DNA from 4 places in the Paenibacillus baimaensis genome. Region 3 is predicted to be linked to each of the others. Evidence: riboswitches for the same ligand, from Rfam matches in the RefSeq annotation. Region 3 holds a riboswitch; each other region holds the start of a gene.
The links. Region 3 has a riboswitch for cyclic di-AMP ahead of OB236_RS01490 (CAP domain-containing protein). Riboswitches for the same ligand answer to the same signal wherever they lie in the genome.
Positions count from the first base shown of each region.

Region 1: linked by a shared signal. The riboswitch ahead of OB236_RS33890 (C40 family peptidase) and the one ahead of OB236_RS01490 (CAP domain-containing protein) in region 3 are both predicted to bind cyclic di-AMP.
Region 2: linked by a shared signal. The riboswitch ahead of OB236_RS39115 (hypothetical protein) and the one ahead of OB236_RS01490 (CAP domain-containing protein) in region 3 are both predicted to bind cyclic di-AMP.
Region 4: linked by a shared signal. The riboswitch ahead of OB236_RS00125 (C40 family peptidase) and the one ahead of OB236_RS01490 (CAP domain-containing protein) in region 3 are both predicted to bind cyclic di-AMP.

Region 1 is NZ_JAOQIO010000113.1:175,452-178,602, reverse strand. Features, by position in the region: gene OB236_RS33900 (M1 family metallopeptidase) at 1-385, shown strand, start outside; gene OB236_RS33895 (hypothetical protein) at 399-1,214, shown strand; cyclic di-AMP (ydaO/yuaA leader) riboswitch at 1,602-1,738, shown strand; gene OB236_RS33890 (C40 family peptidase) at 1,742-2,212, shown strand; gene OB236_RS33885 (cryptochrome/photolyase family protein) at 2,517-3,151, shown strand, end outside.
Region 2 is NZ_JAOQIO010000125.1:78,732-81,882, reverse strand. Features, by position in the region: cyclic di-AMP (ydaO/yuaA leader) riboswitch at 120-317, opposite strand; cyclic di-AMP (ydaO/yuaA leader) riboswitch at 824-993, shown strand; gene OB236_RS39115 (hypothetical protein) at 1,113-1,574, shown strand; gene OB236_RS39110 (hypothetical protein) at 1,586-3,151, opposite strand, start outside.
Region 3 is NZ_JAOQIO010000006.1:71,578-74,728, reverse strand. Features, by position in the region: gene OB236_RS01495 (bacteriocin maturation protein) at 1-825, opposite strand, end outside; cyclic di-AMP (ydaO/yuaA leader) riboswitch at 1,155-1,290, shown strand; gene OB236_RS01490 (CAP domain-containing protein) at 1,298-2,143, shown strand; gene OB236_RS01485 (cell wall hydrolase) at 2,186-2,833, shown strand; gene OB236_RS01480 (hypothetical protein) at 2,912-3,034, opposite strand.
Region 4 is NZ_JAOQIO010000001.1:31,372-34,522, reverse strand. Features, by position in the region: gene mobA (molybdenum cofactor guanylyltransferase) at 1-596, shown strand, start outside; gene OB236_RS00130 (hemerythrin domain-containing protein) at 790-1,335, shown strand; cyclic di-AMP (ydaO/yuaA leader) riboswitch at 1,453-1,595, shown strand; gene OB236_RS00125 (C40 family peptidase) at 1,595-2,440, shown strand; gene OB236_RS00120 (MFS transporter) at 2,634-3,151, shown strand, end outside.

The DNA.
Region 1 (3,151 bases), on a different contig from region 3:
CGTCTATGGTGGACAAATGGTCGATTACGCCATAACAGGGATCCACACGAAACAAATCATCGCTGACGGACAACCGCTCTATGAAAATACGGTAAGGATTCAAAAGTATGGCGGAACTTATCATCAGGTCCCGATCCGGTTCCACTTTGCAGATGGCTCACAGATCGATCGACTCTGGGATGGCATCGATGGTGACGTTACGTTCAAGCTGCAGCATCCGACACAGCTGCAATGGGCAGTTATTGACCCTCAACATACCCTTGTATTGGAAAATAAACGTATGAACAGCTTTATGAAAACCGACGTGGACTCAAAGCTTGTGATGCGCCTGCAGACAGGTATCGTCAAATTAATCGAGACCTTGCTGGACGGGGTCGCTTGGTGAGGAGGCACAAAGGATGTGGAAGCTGCTAAAATCCGGATTAATGAATGCTTGGAATCAGCCTTTTGCCGTCTGTGCATTGTTTACGTATAATTTGTTGTGGGGCCTGATCCTGTATACTGCAGTTCGCTCGATTGTCGTTCCGCTGCTGCACCGCTACCCCAGCCCCGAGCTGTCCCGTGAGGCGGTTCAATTATTTTGGCTGGAGGGGCAATTCCAAATTACGAAAACCGATCTGATCGTGCCATATCTATGGTGGGCACTCGCATTGCTGCTGATTCGCATGGTCCTGAGCCCGCTCCTGAGCGCTGGCATCTACTATTCGCTGGAGCACACGGAATTAAATGCTGGATATCGCTTTGTACGCGGAATCCGCAAGCTCGGTCTGCCTTTTCTCGGCTTGTATTTGCTTCAAATTGTTCTAACAGTCGCTCCCTTATACCTATTGGGAACGAAAGTCATCGAGGGCTATCACTCCCATGCCTCCTTGACGGCTATCGGCTGGCATCTGCTGCCATGGCTTGGCATCTATGTGGCTTATCTGATCCTGATACAAACCTTATTTATGTATATGCAGTTTGGGCTTGCCAGCGGCAAATCGGTTCTCATTTCTTGTCGGCTGCTCGTCCGCAATGTGCTTACCATCCTGCTGCTGGCTATCGTTACAATGTCAATCACCTTCACCCTCTCCGCTCTTGTGATAACATCAGCTCTCGTATGGGCGGGCTTCGCGGCTCTCGTGCTGGTTCAGGCTTATCGGCTGCTTCATATGTTTTGCAAGATGTGGACGATCACCTCACAGCACGCCTTGTGGAACGCCAATCACGAATAAATCAGCCTTCTTGAGTTAGAAACTTTCCGTAATGTATCAAACGAACCTAAATTAGCCTCGCTGCCGCGTTTATAAACGTGGCCGAGGTTTTTTTGCTTTGCAAATATTTTATATGACTATAGTCCTGAATTCGTCAAAAAAGCCCTTTTTCATTAATCGAATTCGACATAAATTTTACAAAATAAATAAAAAATGTAAAATTTAATTGTTGGAATACGTTTTCATTTTCAGCTCTGAATAGAGTCAAACCCATTCAAACCCTTGCTGTATAAGGTTTATAATGAATTTGAAGAAAGTTTCATGTTTCGACCATTAAATGTGTACATTTTGTGACTAAAGGAGGAATTTTAAGGTAAACGCCGAATTCGTCTTAAGTGTAACAAAAAAACTATGCATTTGCCGAATTTCCGACATACTGGAAAACGGGGGATCCAATCTGGGTGAATTGATCTCGTTTCAGAGTGATCATAGGGAACCTTCAACCGAACCCTCAGCTAACCTCGTAGGCACCGGAAGGGGAAAATTTTTTGAAGAAGTTTTTTGGTATTGCATTAGGTTTAGCACTGTTTTGCAGTGTGCAAGTAGGCAGTGTTTTTGCCGAAACCCCTTTGAGCCAAGCTGTTAACGATGGCGTGGGTGCTCCTTACAAGTACGCTGGTACGACGAAGAACGGATTTGATTGCTCTGGTTACACAGCTTTCGTTTTTGCCAAATTGGATATCAAACTGCCGCACCAATCCAAAGGGCAAGCAGAAGTTGGTACAACAGTTGAAAAAGACGATCTGCGTCCTGGGGATCTTGTGTTTTTCAAGACAGACGGTGTAGGAATTTCTCATGTTGGCGTGTATGTTGGGGGCGGTAAGTTTTACCATTCAGCTACCAATATAGGCGTTACTGTCAACAAGCTTAATGAAAATTACTACTCCAAGTATTATGTTACCGCTAAACGTATTTTATCTGACGAGCAGTACGAAGCTTTTATGTCAGATAATCAATAGAATGAAGTGAAAGAAACCTACTTTCTTACACCATACTTCTACAGTTGAGCGAACCATTTTGTATGGAGCCCTCAGTGCTTGCTTCCGTTGCGCACCTCTTGCGTCGGACAAGGCTGCAGGGCTCTCTTCATTTATTACCCTCTATTACCCTACAAAATTTCGGTTGAATCGCCTATCAAAAACAACCATTCAATCATTCTGAATATTCAATTTATTGCAACCGATACTTGCAGCGTGTGATTTCCAATATGCACCGAACGAGCTTCTCTGCTGTTGTACAAAGCTATAAACGAGGTGCCCATTCATGATTATATTTTTACATCGTAAGGATTTGCGGGTGGACGATATGCTCGCCTTCAACTATATTCACGCTATGCACAAACAAAGCCTGCATGTGCTCATTCTGGACCCCTTCTTGCTGGGGCATGAACGGTATCTGGAGCACAGCGGCGTCAACTTTCTCCAGCATGCGGCACGGCTCAGACAGCTGTATCTGGAAGCTGGCCAGCAGCTGCATATTGTATATGGCGAGCCTTCTGCGGTCCTGAATACACTGCTGGCTGCACACCCCGTGGAGGAACTCGTATTTCACGAGGATAGCACCCCTTATGCCAAGCAAAGAGATCGGCTGCTTCGTGCGACTGCAGAGGCCGCACGGGTGAATGTTACCTCCTTCGACGAGCAGGCGCTTCTGGACCTGCGAGACTTTCACCGATGGAGCGGACGCAGCGAGCCGTACAAGGTGTTTACGCCCTTTTACCGGAAGTGGAGCGATTATCGGCTCCGCTTCTATCGACCGGCCACGAGCGTGCATGTGAGCCAGCTCGCCACAGTCGCGCTGGCTCCTGACGCAGCCGAGGCGTATGCACTGCCGCCGCAGCTGGAAGCGGCGCTGGCCGCAGGCGACGCGGAAGCCACGGGCGGGTGCGGGTCGGTGCC
Region 2 (3,151 bases), on a different contig from region 3:
AATCTTCCTCCTATGATGTCAAAAAGGAGACAACAAAAAGAAGCCTACGAAAAGAGCGGAACTCTTCTCGTGGCTTCTGAAAACACAGTTATACAAACCGTGTCTTACGCACGACAATTGTTGCCTCTCCCTATACGCTTACGAGGTTAGCTGTCGGATTCGGGCTAGAGAGTAGCCCTACCCCAGGGCATCGAAGATGCCCAGAGGATTCACCCCATGAAGCTCGTGTATCTGACTACGAATTAACGAATCAGGGATTACGCGCTTCTTTGGTTCCCCCGTTCCTTTTAAATTCAAGGACTCAGCGATAAAGTGCATGTTTCATTTTCAATTACAGACGATCCCTACAAATCTACATTTCATATATACCTCATGGTCGTTGAACACGATCACAAGCTTCATCATCCTCTCTCATAAAAACGACGCTCTCGTTCCCCTATGAACCGGTTCATAGGGCTGAAGATGTTCAGCCGTTACTTGGAAAACTTTGTTTGGAATCATGAGATGTATCATACGCCAGCCGCTTAACACTGTAAATAAATACCGCACGGCATACAAGGCTATAATTGACTTGCATAGCATCCAAATCCTTTTCATGCTCTCGATATCTGCATCCATCTCTCGATATCTCCATTTTACGAAGAAATATTCAAATACCCAGCATGAGCTAGCATAGATATAGATAATAAAGGGAAATCAGGATTGATTCCGCTTTCATCGAGCTTTTAAGCAAAAAAGGCTTAATTATGATGCGGATTGGGGTTTTACATTATTTAACGCCCAGCGTATGATACATTTCATTAACTTAACAACTCCATATCATCCATTTTCAACGCTTAATTCCCATATAGGGAAACGGGGGACCCAGTTTAAGCTATTTATGATAAATAGCTTATAGGGGTGAATCCTCTGGGCATCTTCGATGCCCGGGGGTAGGGCACTCTCAAGCCCGAATCCGACAGCTAACCTCGTAAGCGAATTGAGAGAGAAGCACACTCGTGTCTCCCTGACCTTATTTATTCATGCAAAGGAAGCCCGAGAGTAGAGTTTCTCTGCTCTCGGGCTTCCTTTGGTTTGTCCAAATTCAAAAAATGTAGAGGAGTGCAAGTATCATGCTAAAGCTCGCCGACCCATTGACCGTACCCACTGAACATTCCTTGGTACCCTACAAAATCGGTTCCATGGAGATTTACCAATTTGATTGTCTTCTATTGAAAAGCCGAATCTCGCAAATCACTTCCAATGGCTCCTGCGGATTATTGAAAATATCCAGCCGCGGATGGAATGGTTGGGCAGAATGGAATCTCCCCTGCTGCGGCAATAAATTCGACCTGATCCAATGGGCTTCGGTTTTAATCAAATTAAAGGGACTTTCCATTACCGATGCGTTTGCTTTTGTCAATACCAAACAGCAAGCATGGGGAACAGAGCGGTGTGAGTTGGTCAAAGCCGCTTTACATGACCTTGTCACTCAAATCTACAATCAGAATAGCAAGCAGCTACCTGATGCGAATAGTATCATTCTGGAACGATCCAGACTAATCGAACAGTCACGATCTTATTTTTCCTTTTGAGTAGGCTAAGATCACGATCTGCTTAATTCAGTCAATAGACGTTTGGCATCTCCATTTTCCGTTTTGAATATCTCGTATACTTTTAAAGTCAGCGGCGTGTCGAATTGTTCAGAATTTCCGGTAAAGGCAATATTGTTCTCTCCAGTAACCAGGCGTTCCTGCCCAATCAACGATTTCACAGAGGTGCCCACGAGCCTTCCCAATGAATCATGCAGTTCAAATTGAAGCTGCGGGAAGCTTTCATCTACCTGGGTCTCTTTGATGCGTTCAATATCGAAGGAAAACTTGCCTTTATACGTATATTGATGAGTCGCTGAATTGAACAAGAAGGAAATGTCCCAACGTTCGATCGCTACATTAAACGGATACAGACTAAATTTGTCTTCTTTGTCCGGTGCTTGTAAATTCACACTGTAAGCGGCAATCGTTGATTTGTACGGTGCTTGTGCCGTTGTATCCTGAAGCTTTAAGGCAAGCCCCGTTCCAGTCTCGGTCGCTGGTACCACATACGTGTAATTGATGGTCGTTCCGGTGTTGGGCAGTACAGACGTTGCCGCCAGCACTTGCCGTCTGCCACTGTATTGGTAACCTCCGCTGCCGATCAATTCCGTTTGAAACATGGGGATAGCGAGCGGTCGGGCACTTTGGTTATACAAACGGAATTTAGCTGTTACTTGCTTGCTACCTTCATCCTGGTTATCGTTCATATGAAGCTCAACCAATGAAACCTGCAAATCCGGATGGATAAGTTCACTTCGCATATCGAATTTCATGGAGGTGCCTAATGCATAAGCTTCATAATTTTGTGGAGCAGCATCGCCCGGGAGCAATATATTCAGTCTGCCCACTTGATAACTAACCACGTTGGAAGCTCCTGATGTAAAGCTTTCAGCAGTCAACAGATTTAAGCTTAGCAGCTCTGTATCCTGATCGGTTGGAATTGCGTAATGCATATACTTTTCTTCTTTGGCATCCAATTGAATCGTATCTTTCTCTAATCGGCTGCCTATGAACACCTTTTTATCGTTTTTCCCATCTATGGCAAAATCGGGTACGGTTTCCCGTTGACTCGACGGGTTATAAGCCAGTAATTGAACGACATATACATTACCCGTCTTAGTAGATTCCTTATGAATATCTACGGGTGTGTATTCGATTGGGGAATCCAATGCAGGAATCCGGAAAGCGTCAGACCACTTGCGGATCGCAGCCGAATCAGTCATGGACGTATCTACACCATGCCAAGGCTGGATCGTAATCGGGACTGAGGCCATGAGTGTTTCTTTCTTGGGATATACATAGTAATCTACATCCGTCCAATTGACTTCACTAATGGTTATTTTCTCAGCACGATCCAGTACGACCATGTAGCTAATATCGGTTGTGGTCTGGGGCTGTATGACTCTTGGATTCGCTGTGCTTGGCTGCAGCGTATAGGTTATCCCTTTGCTGGTGCGTGCACGAACCTCATAATCGGGAACCTTGGTGATCGAGGTGCTTGTATTTTCCATTTTGATCACAATACCGATCCGGGTACCTCCGAGAATTTCCTCTGTCAAAACACTTTTGATCTGTAC
Region 3 (3,151 bases):
CAAATCACCTTCCTCCCAAGTATGGAAAATCCCTGCTGCGGATGAGGTTAGTCTGCTGAAATAGGGAAACCATCCATAGGGCTCTCTTTCCTCCTTAGTCAGCACATCGGGAATTTCGAATTCTTTTACATAAGATGTACGATCAGGGGCTGTAAGGAGTCCAGTAACGAGCGGATGGGGTACAAATGAATGCCAATCGCCTTCCAACGTATTTAGATTAAGTAAAAAGAAAGCCTGCTGCGTTGAAAATTCAGTCGCTCCCGACAACGCTTTGAGCCACTCAAACACCATGACGTTCGCCAGCATGGTTCCTGCCGTGGACGAGAAGTCAGACGAGAGGTGGGTACTGCCAAGAACAGCTTGGTGGAGCCGACGCCACGCAGACTCCCAGCAGCCCTCCATGTCCGGATGGACGAGCGGCCCAACCAGTCCTACTTGCTGTATACAGAATGCCGGCAGCAGCAGTTTCTGCTGTACTTTGCAAACCGCATTCAAGTTCCGAAGTTCTTCGATATGAGTTTCCTGCGAGACGTACAAAATCGAATGAAAGGGTGCGACTGTCTCGTGCCATTCAGTTCTCCCGCTGCTATCCAGACAAAGTTCTTCTATGACTGCCATAGGATCTGTTAAACGAGCATGCTCGACCAATTCCTTCAGCTGTTCACGATCAGTAGGTACGGATTCAGTAATTAGTATGTGGAAACGGAGCCATCCTGATTCAAGCAACGCGTCAGCCAAAGATACCAAAAAAGGACCGCAGCCTATCGCCAACACCTTGGTATGGAGATATGGTTTTAAGGGGACGAACGATTCAGAATTTTTCATATCATCCTCCTGAAGGGTCAAGTTAGAAATCTACATCCATACTTACATCTTTTATCTTATGTATGATCGTTTGTCCTTCATGCTAAATTTCGCACGTATGAAAAGGACAGACGAATAATAGCATTCGACCTGTCCTTTTATTGAGGATTCCTTGATCCATAATGATGAATGAAACATCGCCAATTTCTTCGGAACTCATCCAATTGTACATCGGATATCCAATAGATTGGAAAACTTTGATCAGTGTACTTCGGGTTTTCCCATGTTAAGATGAAACTCTCTTAAAAAGACAGCGAGTTTCCAAGCTGCTCATCTTGTTTTTTTAAGAGACACAATTCAGGCCGAAGCTTCTAATAGAGGCATGGGGGAACCTATTATTTGGGGTGAAGCCATATTCATGGCCGGGTCCTTACTCTTTGATCCGAACCCGTCAGCTAACCTCATAGGCCGCAAAAAAGAGAGGATGTTCAAAATGGTTTTGAAGAAATCTGTATTAACTGGTTTACTCGCTCTGGGTACGATGGTTGGAGCCACGGCTGTTTCAGCTGCTCCATGCACGGTAACTACAGGTAACGATACGATGTCGGTGGTCGCCAAGCAGCAAGGAATTAATTTAAGTGATCTGCTTAAAGCCAATCCACAGATTACCAATGGCAATAACATTTGGCCTGGTATGGTATTGAATCTTCCTGGCATAGGCACAGGTCAAGGATTAGGCCAAGGAATGGGCTTCGGTTCAGGAACTGGCGCAGGTACAAACGTAGATACAGACACAAATGTAGATACTGGAACAAACGTAGACACAGGTACTAATGTAGATACAGACACAAATGTAGATACAGGTACTAATGTAGATACAGATACTGGTGCAGGTACAAATACAGGAACTGGAACAGGTGTGGAAACAGGTTCAGGTACAGACTCTGCTGTTCAGCAAGGGACAACTGAATCAACCTTTGCCAGTCAAGTAGTTGACCTGGTGAATCAGGAGCGCGCGAAGGCAGGTCTGAATCCGCTGACTAGCGACAATGCATTATCAGCTATGGCACTGGATAAAGCGAAGGATATGTACAATAATCATTATTTTGATCATAATTCTCCGACCTACGGTTCTCCATTTGATATGATGAACCAGTATGGCATCAAGTATACGTATGCCGGTGAAAACATTGCTATGGGTCAAAAGACTCCGCAGGAAGTCATGACTTCTTGGATGAACAGTGAAGGACATCGACAAAATATTATGAATCCTAATTATACAAAAATTGGTGTATCTTATTATAATGGCGAGTGGGTTCAGGAATTTATTGCGAATTAAGCATATAACCCCTTTTGCCTAAGCGAAGGGAGATAACAACGGATGAAGCGAGTGAAAGCATTTGTTGTGGGGATCGCGCTGCTTCTTATGAGTCTGGGTACTGTGCATACGGACCAGGCTCAAGCGGCGGCTCTACTAACAAAGGGAATATCAAGCGGAGATGTATGGGATCTGCAATTCCGTTTAAGAACAATAGGTTATGATCAACATGTACTGGATGGACAATTTGGTTCACAAACCTTGGCAACCGTTCGCCAGTTTCAAAAAGATTATGGATTAACTTCTGACGGAGTTGTCGGCGATCAAACGTGGAAATCGCTAAAAAACTATTCGTTAAATCAGGCCGAGTTGGATATTATGGCCAAAGTTATTTATAGCGAGGCTCGTGGTGAACCATACGAGGGTCAGGTTGCTGTCGGAGCCGTGATCATGAACCGGATACAATCCGGTCAGTTCCCCAATAATATTCATGATGTTGTATTTCAACCGGGGGCATTCACGGCTGTCGATGACGGACAATATACGCTGACCCCTGATGCAACCGCATATTTGGCGGCGCAGGATGCTTTGCGTGGCTGGGATCCTACGAATCAGTCACTTTATTATTTCAATCCAATAACCGCTACCAGCAAGTGGATCTGGTCTCGACCCCAGACCGTAACCATCGGAAATCATATTTTTGCCAAATAAGAGTGTGAAAGACAGTAATCGATAAAGGGAGCGTGCTCCCTTTATTTCGGTCACTGTCTTTTTATTGTCTAACTCATATTAGAATGTTCTCAAAATAATAACAAGCAGAATGTACAGAACCAGAATAACACCTGTGGTAGTTCCCAAACCGTAACCTCCACAACTGCCACAAGAAGCGCCAACTCCACCTACATATCCCATAGTTCCAACCCCCTTCCATTTCACCTAATGTATGTTATGAAGGCAAAAGGCTAATGGATTGGACTCATGAAAAATGTGCGTTTGTACGGGAGGAACAAGTCGTTCCAAGATAGATAA
Region 4 (3,151 bases), on a different contig from region 3:
CAGGTGGAGACAGCTTGCGTATGGGCGGTGAAAATAAAAGCTTGCTGATCCTGGAAAAGGAAGCCTTGATTCTGCGCCAGATCCGAATCATGCGGGAGTTGTGCAGTGAAGTCATTATTGTGACTAACACCCCGAAGCTTTTCCTACGACTAGTTGATACCTCGGTGAGAATCATTACAGATTATATACCGGGAAAAGGTCCATTAAGCGGAATGCACGCCGGTCTTACGTTATCCCGTAACCAAAGCGCCTGGGTAGTAGGATGCGATATGCCATTTCTATCACCTGCTGCGGCTGAACTGATGCTGCGCAAAAAAAAGAGAGGATTGGACGCAATCATCCCCTGGTTACAAGGTGTCATGCATCCTCTCCATGCTATTTATGACAGGGACTGTGCGGGGCACATTTGGACATTATTGAAACACCAGGATACAGAATTATCCTCTTTGAGGAAGGGCTTATTATGGCAGGAAGCAGTTGAGTCCGAGTTCCAATCAGATGGCATCGATTGCAGCTTTGTGACCACGATTAAGACAAGGGATGATTACTTTCTTGCGCAACAGCATCTGGAGAAGACTAAGGTGCGGTCCGGATAAATATACATGATAGTAAAGGTGAAAAGCGAAGCTTCATGACAGAACCCAAAAGATTACGCTTACGATGCTGGTTTTCGCTAAAGCGAAAACCTTAGGATTATGCTTACGATGCCGGTTTCACTAAAGTGAAACCCTATAGATTATGCTTACGATGCCGGTTTCACTAAAGTGAAACCCTGAGGAGGAATCAGCAATGAACATGTATCAAAAGACGCGAGTAGAGATGACTAAGGCACCGATGACAGCCATATCGGAAGGGCTGGAGCGATTGAAGCAAGAGCATGGGGAGCTCAAGCAGGTTTTAATGGAAATGGAAAAACAAGCGAAGCAGGTTGAGTCCGCACCTGAGCGATTTGGAGCACTGCAGTCGCTGCTGAATTTAAGACTATGGGCACTCGCATTTCGGGAAGAGCTTGAGCGGCATTCCAATTGGGAGGAGCTTGAGCTGTTTCCTTTCCTGACTTCTTATATAGAGCGTAAAATGTCTCCCTCCATAATGCCTTCCTTCTGGTCGTTAGAGAAAGATCATGAGCTGGCTGATGAGCATATGCAGGCTTTCCTGAGGTCGGTTCATTTGCTAAAGGCAAATCCGGAGGCTATGGGCTACAATCAGGCCGCTGCCTATCTGATTCAAGCTTGTCACATTTTGCAGGAGCATTTGGCTAAGGAAGAACAGCTTGTTTTTCCTTTGACCCAGCAGGTTTTGGACGATATCAATAGAGCGGCAGCCAACCATTAATTGCTATTGAATTGGTAAAAATATGTCGAAAAATAAAATAAATATGTAATTAATTGTTAAATAATTCCGAATGGTCGTTTAAAGAATTTGAAATTTGGGTAAAGGTTGTGCTACTCTGTTAAAAAAAGGCCGAATCCAGTTCATCACAAGAGCTGGTACGGGGGATTCTTTACATGGGGTGAATGTTCGTCTGTCTCGAACTAGGGAAAACCTCTTCCCGAATCCGTCAACTAACCTCGAAGGCCGCAGGAGGAACAACTTGATATTATTACGGAAGAAGTTTATTTGGTTTTTCGCTTTTTTTACGTTTGGTCTGTTGGCTGTTATGCATGCAGGAACTGCTCAGGCAGCGTCAGATGAGGTCAGGATACAAATTAATGATTACCTAGTGACCTTCCCTGACGCCAAGCCCTACATCGATGGCAGCAGTAATTTGCAGGTGCCTCTAAGACTGCTGATTGAACAGTTGGGATACCAGATGGAATGGAGCAAGAATGAACAGGCGATACAGGTTACGCTGAGCAGCAAGCAGCAGAAGGTCGTATTGCAAACGGGAGATCGTCAAGTGCTTGTGAATGGAAAGAGCGTTACCTTGGAATCACCTCCGTTGTTGTCTCAGCAAACGGTGTATGTACCTTTTCGATTCGTATCGGAAACGTTTGGCTATCAAATTCAGTGGGATGCGGTCAACAAGCTGGCGATCATAGATGCGGATGGTCAGTATCATGCTCCGGTCTGGTACGCACCTAAGCCCAAGGCATCGATCCTGCAATCCGCATATAACTATTTAGGTGTTCCTTATGTGTGGGGAGGCAGCTCGCCGAATGGATTTGATTGCTCAGGATATGTGGGCTATATTTTTCAGCTAAGCGGAGTTCAATTGCCCAGAACATCGGCAGAGATGTACAGTTCGGCAGGCACTCGGGTTATGGATATTCAAGAAGGTGACTTGGTGTTTTTTGCTGAAGGGCGAAGAACCTCTCATGTAGGTATTTATATTGGTAATGATCAATTCATCTCGGCCACTTCCTATGGTGGTGTCACGGTTGCCAGCTTGAACAGCGGTTATTGGGGTTCCAGATACATAGGGGCAAAACGGCTGTAGCAGAGGCAGCAATCATATCGAATTATTCAGACCTGCCGAAAGGCGGGTCTTTTGTGTTAATATCAGACTATATAGTTTTCAACGGAGCCGAACAGAGTTCAAGAAAAGCATCCTCTACGACATGAATGCAGCCTTATAGGAATAAGCATAGATTCAGTTGGTTTTTAGTCTGAATGTAAAAGAGGCGAGTGCGTTGTTCAATAAACTGCAAGGGAACGCCCGCGGATGTTTGATTTATGAGCCGATGTTCATAGTCCCTTATAGTCTATATCTCACCTATGCTTCCATCTACATGCTGGAGCTTGGAATTACGGAGACCGAAATTGGGCTGGTGACTTCACTAGGGCTTGTGCTGCAAATATTCACTTCATTAATCAGCGGCTATTTAACGGATCGCATGGGACGCAAGCGAGCACTGTTGATCTATGATTTGGTTAGCTGGAGTGTGGCTACGCTGCTGTGGATGACAGCCCAGAACGTCTGGTTTTTTGTGATAGCGGCAGCGTTCAACAGCTTTCAAAAGGTACCCAATACCGCGTGGTACTGTTTGCTCGTTGAAGGGACACATCCTAAGGATCGTGCTTATATTTTCTCAACGCTGCAATTTATTAGTGTGGCAAGTGGATTGCTCGCACCGCTGGGAGGACTTCTGGTAGAGCGTTACACATTGATTTCTGCCGAGCGAATGATGTATGGATTAGCCTTTGTCAG